Regions from separate parts of the Mesorhizobium sp. M0306 genome, predicted to be linked through region 1. Evidence: riboswitches for the same ligand, from Rfam matches in the RefSeq annotation. Region 1 holds a riboswitch; each other region holds the start of a gene.
What was found. A riboswitch is a leader RNA that binds a small molecule or an ion and turns the genes downstream of it on or off. The one in region 1 is predicted to bind thiamine pyrophosphate.
Positions count from the first base shown of each region.

Region 2: another riboswitch for thiamine pyrophosphate. It lies ahead of thiC (phosphomethylpyrimidine synthase ThiC); the one in region 1 lies ahead of thiC (phosphomethylpyrimidine synthase ThiC).
Region 3: another riboswitch for thiamine pyrophosphate. It lies ahead of thiB (thiamine ABC transporter substrate binding subunit); the one in region 1 lies ahead of thiC (phosphomethylpyrimidine synthase ThiC).

Region 1 covers NZ_JAMYRY010000020.1:77,847-83,469, forward strand. The annotation lists gene NKI95_RS23595 (thiazole synthase) at 1-710, opposite strand, end outside; gene thiS (sulfur carrier protein ThiS) at 712-909, opposite strand; gene thiO (glycine oxidase ThiO) at 878-1,879, opposite strand; gene thiC (phosphomethylpyrimidine synthase ThiC) at 1,876-3,711, opposite strand; TPP riboswitch at 3,815-3,931, opposite strand; gene NKI95_RS23615 (ATP-grasp domain-containing protein) at 4,155-5,459, opposite strand.
Region 2 covers NZ_JAMYRY010000005.1:184,858-190,480, forward strand. The annotation lists gene NKI95_RS11040 (thiazole synthase) at 1-498, opposite strand, end outside; gene thiS (sulfur carrier protein ThiS) at 500-697, opposite strand; gene thiO (glycine oxidase ThiO) at 666-1,667, opposite strand; gene thiC (phosphomethylpyrimidine synthase ThiC) at 1,664-3,499, opposite strand; TPP riboswitch at 3,603-3,719, opposite strand; gene NKI95_RS11060 (Fic family protein) at 3,902-5,446, opposite strand; gene NKI95_RS34435 (hypothetical protein) at 5,528-5,623, opposite strand, start outside.
Region 3 covers NZ_JAMYRY010000001.1:823,861-829,483, reverse strand. The annotation lists gene NKI95_RS04300 (ABC-F family ATP-binding cassette domain-containing protein) at 1-474, opposite strand, end outside; gene NKI95_RS04295 (thiamine diphosphokinase) at 476-1,120, opposite strand; TPP riboswitch at 1,248-1,362, shown strand; gene thiB (thiamine ABC transporter substrate binding subunit) at 1,406-2,419, shown strand; gene thiP (thiamine/thiamine pyrophosphate ABC transporter permease) at 2,668-4,284, shown strand; gene thiQ (thiamine ABC transporter ATP-binding protein) at 4,281-5,072, shown strand; gene NKI95_RS04275 (M48 family metalloprotease) at 5,327-5,623, shown strand, end outside.

The DNA of each region.
Region 1 (5,623 bases):
ATCCCCGAGCTGAAAGCTTCTCGACCGGCGTCGACCGCCTTGCCGAACGCACGCGCCATGCCGACCGGATCGGCCGCCTTGGCGACCGCTGTGTTCAGGAGCACGGCATCAAAGCCGAACTCCATGACTGTTGCCGCGTGCGATGGCCGTCCGAGACCAGCATCCACGATCAGCGGGACATCAGGGAAATGCCCGCGCATCGAGCGCAGCGCCATGATGTTGACCGGCCCGAGGGCGGAACCGATCGGTGCGCACCAGGGCATCAAGACCTTGCAGCCCGCCGCAAGCAGCCGCTCGGCGACGACAAGGTCGTCGGTAGTATACGGGAACACCGCAAAACCGTCCTCGCACAGGATGCGGGCGGCTTCGAGCAGACCGAACACGTCCGGCTGCAGCGTGTCGTGATTGCCGATCACTTCGAGCTTGATCCAGGGCGTGCCGAAGACTTCGCGCGCCATTTGTGCGGTCGTGACCGCTTCCTTGACGGAGTGGCAGCCAGCAGTGTTGGGCAGGATTCTGACACCAAGCGACCGGATCAACGACCAGAATTTTTCGCCAGCCCTGCCGCCTGCCATTTCACGGCGCAACGAGACGGTCACCACCGAGGTGCCCGATGCCCTGACTGCATCGGCAAGGATGGCCGGCGAAGGATATTGAGCGGTGCCGAGAAGCAGGCGGGAGGGAAGCGTCGTCCCGAGAAGATCGAACATGCTAGCCTCCCTGCATGGGCGAGAGGATTTCGATCCGGTCGCCGTCGTTCAATTGGAATTCCGCCCGGCTGGCTTTGTGCACGAGGTCGTTGTTGACCGCGGTCGCGAGCCAATCGCCCTCATAGTCAAGCGCGGCAAGCAGCTCGGCCAGCGTGGTGGCGGCAACCTCATGCACTTTGCCGTTGACCATCAGTTTCATGAGCAAGCTCCACGGGTTTGTCGTGATTGAAGACAATTTCGCCCGCCAGGCGCGCCATGGCGGGGGCGAGAAGAAAGCCATGGCGATAGAGCCCGTTGATCGCGACGGTGTCTCCGCTCATTTCGACGCGCGGCAGATTGTCGGGAAAGGCTGGACGGACGCCGACACCGGTTTCAACGATCTCGGCCTCGCCAAAGGCCGGATGGAGGGCATAGGCGGTACCCAGAAGCTCCATCATGGAGCGCGCCGTGACCGGTCTGGCGGACCGGCTTTCAATCATCGTCGCACCGATCATGAACTGGGCGTCGGCACGCGGTACCGCATAGAGCGGAAAGCGCGGATGCAGCAACCGGACCGGGCGCGACAGCGAGAAGTCTGGCGTGTTTAGGATCAGCATTTCGCCGCGAACGCCGCGAAGCCTGTCATCGGCGGCTGCCATTCCCGTGCAATCGATCTGACGATCGAAACCGGAAACATGCCGGGCGTCGGTGCCGAAGTGGAATTTGACACCCATGGCTGCGAGCTTGTCATGAAGTGCTGCCATCGCCTGGCGCGGATCGAGATGGCCCTCATCGGGAAAGAGCAATCCGCGGCGAAAGCGGCCGGCTAAGTCGGGCTCCAGGAGCGCAATTTCGTCTTCGTCGACACGCCGATGGCCCGACGTGCGGCTGGCGAGGCGGTCGAGCTCGCCGGCATCACGCGGGGCGGCCACGACAAGTGTTCCGCCCCGTGTCACCTGACCCGGCAGCACCGCATCCCACCAGTCGGCAGCGTCACGTCCAAGGTCCAGCACCGGCTGCTCGGCGCTTTCACGCTCGCACCATGGCGCCAGCATGCCGCCGGCGAACCACGACGCATTGCCTCCAAGGCCATGCCGGATCTCGGCGACCGTGACCGTCGCGCCGCGGGCGGCGAGTTCGAAGGCGGCGGTGAGGCCGGCGACGCCGGCCCCCTTTATCAGCACCTTCATGACGGCTTACCTGGCTGAGGCGTGAGCGGTGCGACGGTCTCGTCCGCTGGCACGTAGAGATCGCCGCCCTCGCGGTATTTCGCCGCCATCGCCGCCATGCCCTCTTTCTGTGCCTCGGCGCGGATGTCGTGAGAGATACGCATCGAGCAGAATTTCGGCCCGCACATCGAGCAGAAATGCGCCAGCTTGTGCGCCTCCTTGGGCAAGGTCTGGTCGTGGAAGGACCGTGCGGTTTCGGGGTCGAGCGACAGGTTGAACTGGTCCTCCCAGCGGAACTCGAAGCGCGCGCGGGAAAGGGCGTCATCCCTGACTTTCGCCGCCGGGTGGCCCTTCGCCAGGTCGGCCGCGTGCGCTGCGATCTTGTAGGTGATCACGCCGGTCTTGACGTCATCGCGGTCGGGAAGGCCGAGATGCTCCTTGGGCGTGACGTAGCAGAGCATGGCCGTTCCGAACCAGCCGATCATCGCCGCGCCGATGCCGGAAGTGATGTGGTCGTAGCCCGGCGCGATGTCGGTCGTCAGCGGTCCAAGCGTATAGAACGGCGCCTCGCCGCAAACGGCGAGTTGCTTGTCCATGTTCTGCTTGATCTTGTGCATCGGCACGTGGCCAGGCCCCTCGATCATCACCTGGCAATCCTTCGCCCAGGCGATCTTCGTCAGCTCGCCAAGCGTTTCCAGCTCGGCGAACTGCGCCGCATCGTTGGCATCGGCGATCGAGCCGGGACGAAGGCCGTCGCCGAGCGAGAAGGAGACGTCATAGGCGCCGCAGATGTCGCAGATCTCCGCGAAGTGCTCGTAGAGGAAGCTTTCCCGGTGATGGTGCAGGCACCATTTTGCCATGATCGAGCCACCGCGCGAGACGATACCCGTGACCCGGTCAACGGTCAGCGGGATGTAATGCAGCCGCACGCCGGCGTGGATGGTGAAATAGTCAACGCCTTGCTCGGCCTGCTCGATCAACGTGTCGCGGTAGACCTCCCAGGTCAGGTCCTCGGCGATGCCACCAACCTTTTCGAGCGCCTGGTAGAGCGGCACCGTGCCGATCGGCACCGGCGAGTTGCGCACGATCCATTCGCGGATGTTGTGGATGTTGCGGCCGGTCGACAGATCCATCACCGTGTCGGCGCCCCAGCGGATCGCCCACACCATCTTTTCGACCTCTTCAGCCATCGACGATGTGACGGCGGAGTTACCGATATTGGCGTTGATCTTGACCAGGAAATTGCGGCCGATGATCATCGGTTCGCTCTCGGGATGATTGATGTTGGCGGGAATGATCGCGCGTCCGCGCGCCACCTCATCACGCACGAATTCAGGCGTGACGAAGTCGGGGATCGCCGCGCCGAAGGCTTCGCCGTCGCGCTCGAGCTTGCCGCGCCGGATCTCGCGGCCAAGGTTCTCGCGGACGGCGACGAACTCCATTTCGGGTGTGATGATGCCGGCGCGTGCATAGGCAAGCTGCGTCACCCTCTTGCCTGCTTTGGCTCTGAGCGGTCGGTGGCGGATGGGAAATTCTGGCGTCAGGCGTTCGCCCGTCGCGAATCCGTTGTCCTCCGGCCGGACGTGGCGGCCGTCACAGTCCTCGACATCGCCGCGCGCCAAGATCCATTCGTGGCGAAGCCGGGCCAGGCCTTTTTGGATGCTGGTTTCGACAGCCGGATCGGTATAGGAGCCCGACGGGTCGTAGACGGTGACGGGCGGTTCGCCGGCTGTCGGATGGACGGAGATTTCGCGCATCGGCACCCTGATCTGCGGGTGGATGGCACCGGGCTTGTGGATCTTACGCGAAGCAGGCAGCGGTCCCGTTGAGACGGCTGGGGTGAGGGCATTCATCTTGAGGCTCCTTTGCTCATGCATTGGAGACCCAGTTCTGTGCCGGAAGGATGAAAAGACGCTTCTGTCGACCTGCCGAAACAGGACCTCGGGCGTGAACTCCCGCAGAGCGCTTGCACCGTCCCTACGCCAGTATGAACTGGATCAGGTTCAACGGGTCACTGCGCCGCGAAAGCCAGCAGTATCTCAGCCCCTTGCCGGGACTCCCCTGGTGAATGCCTCAAGTTGAACGGGCCGGCGTTGTCTTGTCAAGCGCATGTTCGTCCTGCGGCGGCGGTGGGCGGCAATCAAATTGGGCCCAAATTGGGCCGACGGCCTCGCCATGGGTCGCGGAGAAGTTCCGCGGGAGATAGGGCAGGTGTGGCCAAAGCTGCATTTGCCTCGTCAAACTTGATGTGACATTGACGTAGACGGAACTGCTGCGTTTCAAGGATCTTAAGCCGTCAACGCCTGATCGGAACAGAACTGGTGGGCCGCCCGAACGCCCCACAAACATCGTGCTCTCGATCACCTCTTATTGTCGCCGGAAAAGGGGTGATCGACCAATCGATCAAGTCGACCGCTCGCTGAAGGGCGCCCTCGGTTTCAGCACGGCTGGGCGAAGTGGCAATGACATGTCCAATCCAGTCTCGGAAATCCCCCTTCCTGACGATCGGTGTCTTGGGTTCAACATTCAATTTGACCTCGGCCACACCTGATATAGCAGCTGCCTGAGTGTCGCCACCAATCCAGTCGAGGGTGCCATCTTGATCAGGAAGCAGGAATCGCGCGGCCGCAGTATGCGAATGCTTTTTGCGCAGATCCCATTCCTCGCCAATGACAAGCTTGATGTGCTCGGTTACGAGGTCGACACCGTAAGCTAACTGGACCAGCTGAGGGTCGGGCGCGCCACTAAGACGCGGATTGATTTCAATGACAACTGGACCGCGTTTCGTGCACCGGAGTTCAATGTTAGTTGGCCCCCAGCCAAGGCCGAGAGCCCGCAAACAGCTCAGCGAAACATCGGCGATGCGCTCACGCTCCTGATCAGTCAGCAGGGCCGGATAGGTCACCTCACGAATGACGAAATGGGGGAGGGGACCAAAGTCATTGGCGCAAATCGCAACGACCTCATTCCCCATAACATTAATGCTATAGAACGGGCCCTGTGCGAATTCTTCGACGAGTATTTTCGGTGTAGACCGCCATATGTGCTTTCCGCCCAATAGATAAGTCGTATGTTCGGCTACGTCTTCGAGGCTGCGGCACAATCGGACACCGATGCTGCCGCTGCCTACTGCCGGCTTAAGAATCACGGGCAGGCCGATCTCTGCAGCCGAGCTTTCTACCTCCGCCGCATTCGTTGCCAACCGATAGGCCGGTATTGGAACGCCGGCCTGCGCGAGGAGTTGGCGTTGCTTGAATTTGTCGCAGCTTCGTTCAATCGATTCAGGGTTCGGTCCCGGTAGATCGAAATGCCGGCAAAGCTTGCCAACTGTCGCATAGATCGATTCATGGTCCCCGGCAAAGCCAGTAATGCCAGCAATGTCGTGGGTAGCACGCAGCCGCGAACATTCGCGGACCAACGCTTCGAGATTGCCAGTGTCGACACGGATTGCCTCAACGTTTTCCGCCGAAAGATAGTCGTACCGAGGTGGATCAGCCGTCAGAGTAATTGGATGAAGACCAAGACACTGAGCCGCTTGGACGTATAGCTGACCAGTACCCCTATGGCCTTCGACCAATATGAGCGCTCTTCTTCTTACCATTGCTGTTAATCCCGATGTTGCGTGCTGGCGGCGGTCCGAGGGTACCGGCGTCACTTTTATGGCCGTGCCGGACCTCAGACTCGCGGTGCCGTACCATTGTCAACGACTGACGGTTGTAAAAATCTTGTAAATTGATTTGAAGGATCTGTTGCAGCGTTGTTGAT
Region 2 (5,623 bases), on a different contig from region 1:
CATGAGGTTGATCGGCCCGAGGGCGGAACCGATCGGTGCGCACCACGGCATCAAGGCCTTGCAGCCCGCCGCAAGCAGCCGCTCGGCGACAACAAGGTCGTCGGTGGTATAGGGGAATACCGCAAAACCGTCCTCGTACAGGATGCGGGCGGCTTCGACCAGACCGAACACATCCGGCTGCAGCGTGTCGTGGTCGCCGATCACTTCGAGCTTGATCCAGGTCGTCCCGAAGATCTCGCGCGCCATCTTCGCGGTTGTGACCGCTTCCTTGACGGAGTGGCAGCCTGCGGTGTTGGCAAGGATTCTCGTGCCAAGCGAGCGGATCAGCGACCAGAATTTTTCGCCTTCCCTGCGGCCTGCCATCTCACGTCGCAAGGAGACGGTCACCACCGACGTGCCTGACGCCTTGACCGCATCGGCAAGGATGGCCGGCGAAGGATACTGAGCCGTGCCGAGAAGCAGGCGGGAGGGAAGCGTTGTCCCGAGAAGATCGAACATGCTAGCCTCCCTGCATCGGCGAGAGGATTTCGATCCGGTCGCCGTCGCTCAACTGGAATTCCGCCCGGTTGGCTTTGTGCACGAGGTCGCTGTTGACGGCCGTCGCCAGCCAATCGCCCTCATAGTCGAGCGCGGCAAGCAGCTCCGCCAGCGTGGTGGCGGCAACCTCATGCGCTTCGCCATTGACCGTTAGTTTCATGGGCAAGCTCCTTGGTTCTGTCTTGACTGAAAATCAGGTCGGCAGCCTGGCGCGCCATAGCGGGGGCGAGGAGAAAGCCGTGACGATAGAGTCCGTTGATCGCTATGATCTCGCCGTTCGTTTCCACGCGCGGCAGGTTGTCGGGAAAGGCTGGACGGACGCCAACACCGGTTTCAACGATCTCGGCCTCGCCAAAGGCCGGATGGAGGGCATAGGCGGCACCCAGCAGCTCCATCATCGATCGCGCCGTGACCGGTCCGACAGACTGGCTTTCAATCATCGTCGCGCCGATCATGAAACGGTGGTCGGTGCGTGGCACCGCATAAAGCGGAAAGCGCGGATGAAGCAGCCTGACTGGGCGCGACAGCGAGACATCAGGCGTATTCAGGATTAGCATCTCGCCGCGAACGCCGCGCAGTCGGTCATCGCCCGCCGCCATTCCCGTGCATTCGATCTGGCGATCGAAACCGGAAACAGCCGAAGCGTCGGCGCCGAAGTGGAACTCGACGCCCATCGCCGCCAGCCTATCATGAAGTGCCGCCATCGCCTGACGCGGGTCGAGATGGGCTTCGTCGGGGAAGAGCAGTCCGCGGCGGAAGCGGCCGGCGAGGTCGGGCTCGAGCAACACGATTTCATCTTCATCGACACGCCGATGACCCGAGGTGCGGCTGGCGAACCGGTCGAGCTCGCCCGCATCGCGCGGCGCGGCCACGACCAGGGTTCCGGCCCGTGTCACGTGACCCGGCAGTACCGCATCCCACCAGTCGGCGGCATCGCGTCCGAGATCCAGCACTGGCTGCTCCGCGCTTTCACGCTCGCACCATGGCGCCAGCATACCGCCGGCGAACCATGACGCATTGCCGCCAAGGCTGTGCCTTGTCTCGGCAACGGTCACAGCCGCGCCGCGCGTGGCGAGTTCGAAGGCGACGGTGAGGCCGCCGACGCCAGCCCCTTTGACCAGCAGTCTCATGATCGCTCATGTGCCTCCGGCACAAGCGGTGCGCCGGTCTCGTCCGAGGGCACGTAGAGGTCGCCGCCCTCGCGGTATTTCGCCGCCATCGCGGCCATTCCCTCTTTTTGGGCCTCCGTGCGGATATCGTGAGAGATACGCATGGAACAGAATTTCGGACCGCACATCGAGCAGAAATGTGCCAGCTTGTGCGCCTCCTTGGGCAAGGTCTGGTCGTGGAAGGACCGCGCGGTTTCGGGATCGAGCGACAGGTTGAACTGGTCCTCCCAGCGGAACTCGAAGCGCGCCCGGGAAAGGGCATCATCCCTAACCTTTGCAGCCGGATGACCCTTCGCCAGATCGGCGGCATGGGCGGCGATCTTGTAGGTGATTACGCCGGTCTTGACGTCGTCGCGATCGGGAAGGCCAAGATGCTCCTTGGGCGTGACGTAGCAGAGCATGGCTGTGCCGAACCAGCCGATCATGGCGGCGCCGATACCTGAGGTGATGTGGTCGTAGCCTGGCGCGATGTCGGTCGTCAGCGGGCCAAGCGTATAGAACGGCGCCTCACCGCAGACGGCGAGCTGCTTGTCCATGTTCTGTTTGATCTTGTGCATCGGCACGTGGCCCGGCCCCTCGATCATCACCTGGCAGTCCTTTGCCCAGGCGATCTTCGTCAATTCACCGAGCGTTTCCAGCTCGGCGAATTGCGCCGCATCATTGGCGTCGGCGATCGAGCCCGGACGAAGCCCGTCGCCGAGCGAGAAGGAGACGTCATAGCCGCGGCAGATGTCGCAGATTTCCGCGAAATGCTCGTAGAGGAAGCTTTCCCGGTGATGGTGCAGGCACCATTTGGCCATGATTGAGCCGCCGCGCGAGACAATGCCCGTGACCCGGTCGACGGTCAGCGGGATGTAATGCAGCCGCACACCGGCATGGATGGTGAAGTAGTCGACGCCTTGTTCGGCCTGCTCGATCAGCGTGTCTCGATAGACCTCCCAGCTCAGATCCTCGGCGATGCCGCCCACCTTCTCCAGCGCCTGGTAGAGCGGCACCGTGCCGATCGGCACCGGCGCATTGCGCACGATCCATTCGCGGATGTTGTGGATGTTGCGGCCAGTCGACAGGTCCATCACCGTGTCGGCGCCCCAGCGGATCGCCCACACCATCTTTTCCACTTCCTCGGCCATCGAGGAGGTGACCGCCGAATTACCGATATTGGCGTTGATCTTGACCAGGAAATTGCGGCCGATGATCATCGGCTCGCTCTCGGGATGATTGATGTTGGCGGGAATGATCGCGCGTCCGCGCGCCACCTCGTCGCGCACGAACTCCGGCGTTACGAAATCGGGGATGGCCGCGCCGAAGGCTTCGCCGTCGCGCTGCAGCTTGCCGCGCAACATCTGACGGCCGAAGTTCTCGCGGATGGCGACGAACTCCATCTCGGGGGTGATGATGCCGGCGCGCGCATAGCCAAGCTGGGTCACCGCCTTGCCTGCCTTGGCCCTGAGTGGCCGGTTGCGAATGGGAAATTCCGGCGTCAGGCGCTCACCGGTCACAAATCCGTTGTCCTCCGGCCGCACGCGGCGGCCGTCATAGGCCTCGACATCGCCGCGCGCCGTGATCCATTCGTGGCGAAGCCGGGCAAGACCGTTTTCAATGCTGGTTTCGACAGCCGGGTCGGTATAGGGGCCGGACGGATCGTAGACGGTGACGGGCGGCTCGCCGGCCGTTGGATGGACGGAGATTTCGCGCATCGGCACCCTGATCTGCGGATGGAGGACGCCGGGCTTGTGGATTTTCCGCGAGGCTGGCAGCGGTCCCGTCGAGACGGCGGGAGTGAGGGCATTCATCTTGAGGCTCCTTTGCTCATGCATTGGAGACCCAGTTCTGTGCCGGAAGGATGAAAAGACGCTTCTGTCGACCTGCCGAAACAGGACCTGGGGCGTAAACTCCCGCAAAGCGCTTGCACCGTCCCTACGCCAGTATGAACTGGATCAGGTTCAACGGGTCACTGCGCCGCGAAAGCAAGCAGTATCTCAGCCCCTTGCCGGGACTCCCCTGGTGAATGCGTCAGGTTGAACGGGCCGGCGCCGGTTTGTCAAGCGCGTTCTGGCCGCGGCCGATCGGCGGCCGGTCAGACCGTGCGGAAAAAATCGTGCATGTCTCGGCGACAAGTCAAGCGTGGGAGATGAAGGCAGGGACAAGGGAATCGCAAACGGTCGGACTAAAAATCGATCCTGATGATCACGCCTTCAATGGGCACCAAAGGTTTGCGCGTAGATCGCCTCGATTCTTCCTGCCTCGTCACTGGTCAGCGCGGCGAATTCCTTTTCGCGCGCGCGGTTCGACAGATGTCCATCATTCTGGTGAAGAAAACGGAAGAGCAGATCGGTCAACCGCTCGGGCATCTCGATAAAGGCGTCCACCTGCTGCCGGAATTGATCGTAGCGCTGCAGAAATGCGGTTTCCTCGGGAAGGTCCCGTTCGATCGTCCGCCGAACGCAGGCATAGAGGAATTCGGCGTGCGGGGTTGCATCGAAGAACCGGTAGAAATCACCGGTGTCATTCAGCACCCGGACGTTGAATTGCGGCGTCGGTTCCCATTCCACCAACGGCAGAAGGCGCTGCGAATAGCTCTCGAGCACGCCCCTGTACTCGTTGATCTGGTCCAGGATCGCGGCCGAGACGGGAAAGACCACTCCCGGCGGATTGAAGCCGCGCATGGCAAGGACGTGGTGGATTAGGTAGCGGTGAATGCGGCCGTTTCCGTCCTCGAACGGGTGGATGTAGACAAAGCCGAAGGCGAGGATTGCGGCGGCTATGACTGCATCAAGGTTCTGCGCGGGGCCCTGATCGAAGGCCGCCATTCCATCGATTAGCCGCGGCAGGTCCTCGGGCCGAGCGCTGATGTGATCGGGCAGGGGCGTGCCGTTGTCTCGGTCATGCTCACCGACGAAACCCCCTTCTTTTCGGAAGCCAAGTCTTACTAAACGGGCGTCGCCAAGTACAATTCTTTGCAGACGCAGCAGCTCATCGCGATCGATCGGCCAGCGGCCGGCTTCGCCGATGGCGCGGCCCCAGCGCTGGATGCGATCTTGCGGCGGGCGCTCGCCCTCGATCGCATAGCTTGATCGCGAGTCTTTGAGCAAAAGAAAGGCGGCGGTCCGAGCAAGGAGGTCGCGCGGCACGTCCGCTACGATTGCCTCCGCGCGCCGCGGTAGTTCAAGGGCGATGAATTTTTCGAGAGTCTTGGTTCGGAACACCAGCGGGCAGAACTCAGGCGTGCCGGGGAGATTGTCCCTTATGCGGTAGCGCGAAGCGGTCTTCTCGGATCCGGGCCACTGCAGCTCGGGATCGACAACCGAAACGTATCGTCCGGCCTCCGCGTCCGCCAGATCGAGACGCGTGCCCGTCAGCCATTCATATAGAAACCAGATGCGGCGGGCATAGCTGCCTGTGGGGCTTTCACGGACGAGCGCCTCGATCGGTGCGGGACCGGTCACCTGGAACAGCCGTTTGAGGACGGCAAGGTCGAGCCCCTCGTACTTGAGCGCGAAGGTCAGGTGGCCTTCGAGTGTTGGATGTGGGGCATGGCGGGGCGTCATGATCCGCCAACCATCCCGTTCGGTAATGCGATGATGCTCGCCAGTGGCCGACAGCGTCCGGGGCAAGGGGACGGCGAGCTCGTAGGCTCCGATCAGGGCGCTGTACCCGGCCGGGGTCACCATCTCCGGAAGGCGGATTTCCTGAAAAACGAGAACAGGACCTGAAAATTGGTGCTTCTGCGCCACAGGCATGAAAAGGGGATCCTTTCCTCGAATTTTGGTGCAGCTCAGCCAAATACTATGAAAAACGATTCTATCTGATGAAAATTGATGCTACAAGCCGACTTTTGCGAAAACCGATCCTGAAGGGCGGCGGTGATCCTTCTGCATGGCTCGGCCGAAGATTGATGGGGCGTAAGCGTCATTTTG
Region 3 (5,623 bases), on a different contig from region 1:
CAGCCATTCGATGACCGAAAGGTCGAGATGATTGGTCGGCTCATCGAGGAGGAGAATGTCGGGCTCCGGCGCCATGACGCGGGCGAGGGCCGCGCGCCGCGCCTCGCCGCCGGAGAGGTCGTTCGGCCGTTCCTCGCCGGACAGGCCGAGATGCTCCATCAGATAGGTGGCGCGGTAGGGATCGTCGGCGGGTCCGAGCCCCGCCTCGACATAGGCGCGAATGGTCGCAAAACCGTCCATGTCGGGCATTTGCGGCAAATAGCGCACAGTCGCCGAGGGCTGGCGGAAGACTTCGCCGTCCTGCGGTTCGATCAGCCCGGCAGCGATCTTGAGGAGCGTCGACTTGCCCGAGCCGTTGCGGCCAACCAGGGCGATCTTGTCGCCAGCCGAAGCCGTCAGGGCGGCACCGTCGAGCAGCGGCGTGCCGCCAAAGGTCAGCTTTATCTCGTCGAGATTGAGAAGCGGCGGCGCCATATCAGCTTTCAGGTAGGGGAAAAGGATGCGCGAGCAGCAGCGCGCGGCCGCTGGCCAGCGCGATTTCCAGCCGGCCCTTGACCTCATTGGAAATGGTCAGCGACGACCCGAAGGCAACCTCGACATGGGCGAGCGGCCATTTGGCGCCGGTGACTGTCAGGCCGGCAAGATCCGAAAAGCCGAGCACCGAAAACAGTGTGCCGTCGGCATAGTCGAAGCCAACCTTTCCGGGCAGCAAGGGAATGCCTTCCTGTGCGCCGCTGGTCAAAAGCACTTCCGTTCCGCCTTCCGCCAGCCGGACGCTCAGCGCCAGATGCAGGAAGATGTGGTCGGTGCGTTTGCCGCCGAAGGCGCCTGCGAGCACAAGGCTGGTAGCACCGCGTTCGAGCGCGGCGGCGATAGCGAGTTCACCGTCGGTCTTGTCCTTTTCGGCGGGAAACACCTGCCGTGGCACGGCGGCCAGATCCTCCGGCAAATCGGCAGGCACGGAATCGAAATCGCCGACCCAGAGTTCCGGCCTCAGGCCCAGCATGCGGGCATGGCCGATGCCGGCATCGGCGGCGATAACGCGGGAGCCTTCGACCTGGCGGTCGAGCAGCGGCGTGCGGATGAGATCGCCGCCAAGCAGGATGGTGAATGTGCTCATATCTCGTGGCCCTTACCAGCCCTGCCCCGGAAACGGAAGATGAAACGGCAGACGAAACGGAAGGCTGGGCTTTGGATGCTCGGCAAACTTCCGCTTGCGCAGCACTTCGGCCGGGCCTATGTGTCGCAACGCTCTAACGGGGTGCCGGACGCGATCTTCGCGGACCGGCTGAGAGGCAAGACTGCCAACCCGCTGAACCTGATCCGGTTTGTACCGGCGGAGGGATTAGACGTTTCGGACAGCCCGACGCCTCAATTCCTTTCAACGCGAACGAAGGAGGCGCCGATGCGCAGTTTTTTCCACTCTCTTGTCTCGATTATCCTGCTTGCAGCATCCGCGCTGGCCCTGCCAGGGCAGGCATCGGCACAGGATAAGCTGACCGTCTATACCTATGAAAGCTTTACCGCCGAGTGGGGTCCGGGACCGGCGGTGAAGAAGGCCTTCGAGGCCGAATGCAACTGCGTCGTCGAATTCGTCTCGGCCGCCGACGGCGTCGCGCTGCTCAACCGTGTGAAGCTGGAAGGCGCCGCGACCAAGGCCGATATCGTGCTTGGCCTCGATACCAATTTGACTGCGGACGCCAAGGCAACCGGCCTGTTTTCGCCGCACGGCGCTGTGTCGGGCGTCAGCGTCCCGGGAGCCTGGAGCGACGATATTTTCGTGCCGTTCGACTATGGCTATTTCGCCGTCGTCTACGATACCGAAAAACTGAAGAGCCCGCCGAAGAGCCTCAGGGAATTGGTCGAGGGCGATGCCGGAGAGAAGATCGTCATCCAGGATCCGCGCACCTCGACGCCGGGCCTTGGCCTGCTGTTGTGGGTCAAGTCGGTCTATGGCGACAAGGCGCCCGAAGCCTGGGCCAAGCTCAAGGCGAAGGTGCTGACGGTGACGCCGGGCTGGAGCGAGGCCTATGGCCTGTTCACCAAGGGTGAGGCGCCGATGGTGCTGTCCTACACCACGTCGCCAGCCTACCACATGGTCGCCGAAAACACCGAGCGCTACCAGGCGGCGTCCTTCGAGGAGGGCGAATATCTGCAGATCGAGGTTGCGGGGATCACCACCAAGGGCGCGAAGAACCCGCTGGCGGAAAACTTCATTGCCTTCATGACCGGGCCAAAATTCCAGGACGTCATTCCCGAAACCAACTGGATGTTCCCGGCCGGCAAAACCGACAAGCCGCTCAACCCGGCGTTCGACAAGCTGGTCAAGCCGACCAAGACCTTGCTGTTCAGCCCGGAAGAGGTCGCGGCAAATCGTAAGGCTTGGGTCGATGAGTGGCTTGCGGCGATGAGCAAGTAGGATTCCATATGGTGTTCGTTCCCGCCCACCCCCCTCTGGCCTGCCGGCCATCTCCCCCGCAAGGGGGGAGATTGAGCTCTCAGCCGCTTTCGCCAATCTCCACTGCGGCAGGAATGAGCGGGGCAACGAAGCTGCCGATCTCCCCCCTTGCGGGGGAGATGGCCGGTAGGCCAGAGGGGGGTGGGCGGGAACACGACCTCAGCCAAGTTCCTCCTCTCAGCACCCATCGTTAAGCTGGGTAGCGCGAAATGCAGGCTCGCCGTCCTGACTCCCGCGTCACTGCCGGCATCGTCGCGCTCGCCGCCATCGCGCTGCTGATCGGCGGGGCATTCGCCGGGCTCGTCGTCGAAGCCACACGCGACCTGTCCGGCGCCGCCTCCGCTTTCGATTCCTATCTCTTGCGCGTCGCCCGTTTCACGCTCTGGCAGGCGGTCCTTTCGACGCTGCTCTCCGTCGCGCCGGCGCTGTTCGTCGCGCGTGCCCTGTCGCGGCATCCACAGTTTTTCGGGCGAGGCTTCATCCTGCAGCTTTTCGCCGTGCCGCTGGCGCTGCCGGCCATTGTTGCCGCACTCGGTGTCCTGGCGCTCTATGGCCGCGCCGGCTATTTTGCCGGCACGCTCGGCGCGCTAGGCGGCCAGAGCTGGCCCGGCATCTACGGCCTGTCGGGCATTCTCGTGGCCCATGTTTTTTTCAATCTGCCGCTGGCAACGCGGCTGTTCCTTGAAGCGTTGCAGACCGTGCCGGCCAACCAATGGCGGCTGGCGAGCCAGCTTGGCATGGGCGCTGCGCCGGCCTTTCGGCTGATCGAATGGCCGCCGCTGCGTGCGGCCTTGCCGGGCGTTGCCGGGCTCGTTTTCATGCTGTGCATCACCTCCTTCACCATCGTGCTTACACTCGGCGGCGGACCCAGCGCGACGACGCTGGAGGTTGCCATCTACCAGGCGCTGCGTTTCGACTTCGACCCGGCGCGGGCGGTGACGCTCACCCTGCTGCAGATTGCCCTGACCTTCGTCGTCGTGCTGGCCTTGACGCGGCTCGGCGCCAATATGGTCGGGGACGCCAATCTACCGGTGGCGCCGCGCCGGTATTTTTCAGCCGGTGCGGCCGAGACCGGGCTGAACGCGCTGGTGATCGGGCTGGCATTGCTGTTTGTCGCCGGGCCGATGGCGGCGACGCTGGCAGCCGGGCTTGGCGCCGATCTCGGCCGCCTGGCCGGCGACAGCGCGGTGCGGCAAGCGACGGCGACCAGTGGCGTGCTCTCCCTTCTATCGGCGCTGCTCTCTGTTGCGTTGTCGCTGTCGCTGGTCATGGCGCGCCGGGCGCTGGCGCTCACCCGGCGAACAGGCCGGCGGACACTGCTCGAACATCTGGCCGACACCGGTGCGGGGTTCGTCCTGGTGGTGCCGCCCATCGTCATCGGCGCCGGCTGGTTCCTGCTCCTGCGCACCGTCAGCGATGTCTTTGCGATCGCCCCCGTCATGGTCGTTGCGGTCAATGCGGTGATGGCGATGCCATTCGCCATCCGCGCCATCCGCCCTGCCTATGACGCGGCGAGCGAACGCCACGAACGGCTCTGCGCACAGCTTGGCATCTCGGGCTGGAACCGGTTGCGGCTGGTCGAGTGGCCGTCGCTGCGGCGGCCGCTCGCCACCGGCTTCGCTTTCGCCATGGCGCTGTCGCTCGGCGATCTTGGCGTCATTGCGCTGTTCGGCAGCGATTCCGTGCAGACCTTGCCCTACCTGCTGCTGGCGCGCATGGGCAGTTACCGCACCGAGGATGCGGCCGGGCTGGCGCTGCTGCTCGGCCTTGTCTGCCTGGCGCTGGTGCTGACCGCGGACTTGCTGGGAAGGAGGGAGAAATCATGATGCCGATCAGCCCGGAACGGTCCATTTCGGTGGAAAAAGGCGCGGCGGTGCGGCTCGACAATGTCTCGTTCAGCTATGGTGAAACGCCGCTTACATTCGATGTCGATTTCCCGGCGTCGGAGATCACCGCCATCATGGGGCCGAGCGGTTCGGGAAAGTCGACGCTGCTCAATCTGGTGGCCGGTTTCGAGGCGCCGCGGTCGGGCCGGGTGCTGATCGGTGGCGCCGATGTCAGCACTGCGCCGCCTTCAGCGCGGCCGGTATCGATGGTGTTCCAGGAAAACAACCTGTTTGCCCATCTTTCCGTCGAGCAGAATGTCGGGCTCGGCCGCTCGCCTTCGCTCAGGCTGAGCGAGGCCGATCGCGCCGCAATCGCCGCAGCGCTGAAGCGCGTCGGCCTTGCCGGCAAGGAAAGCCGGCTGCCGCGCGAACTCTCCGGCGGCGAGCGGCAGCGCGTCGCGCTCGCCCGGGTCCTGGTGCGCGACCGACCGGTGCTGTTGCTCGACGAGCCGTTCGCTTCGCTCGGACCGGCACTGCGCGACGACATGCTCGACCTGGTGACCGACGTCCATTCGGAGCAGCGCATGACGGTGCTATTCGTCACGCACCAGCCGGACGATGCGCGCCGTATCGGCCAAAACATGGTTTTCCTGGATGGTGGCACAGTTGCCGCGACGGGCACCGCCGCTGATTTTTTCGTCGGGGCTGGACCGGAGGCATTCCGACGCTATATCGGCTCGGGTCCGTTTGCGGCCGGATCACGAGATGTTGCCCGGAAGCGGACATAATTTATGGTCAAACCGGCGGAAGGCGAAGCGGCGCTTGCTTGCCATGGTCGAGGTAGTGTGGCTAGGTCCGCCAGGAGCTGGTCCGGCCTAGACCGTGATTTGCCCTTGCTGCCTCGTATCTGTCGGACGCACGAAGGACGCCGTAGCACTTGATTTTGCGCGTGATGCTTTCCGGAAATCGCGCCCGATTTTCGCGGTCACGTCCCAGGACTTGAAAGGAAGCCGATCTGCCGACCGGCATCGACAATCGGAGGGTGAAACCGCTGGCGCGCTTTCTGGCGCTGGCCGGTCTTGCCGTGGCGCTGGCAAGCTGCCAGATGTTCACGCCTCCCGACGTGCAGGAATCGGGCTTCCAGCCCTCAGACAAGCCGATCACGGTCGACAATGTCGCCGCCAACAGCAAGCTCGCCCAACTGGCGAAGGCGCAGCACCCGCGCATCCTTGCCACCTATGGCGGTGAGTATTCCGACCTCAAGCTCGAGCGTATGGTGGCCAAGGTCGTCGGCAGACTGACCGTGGTGTCGGCCAACCCGACCCAGACCTACCGCATC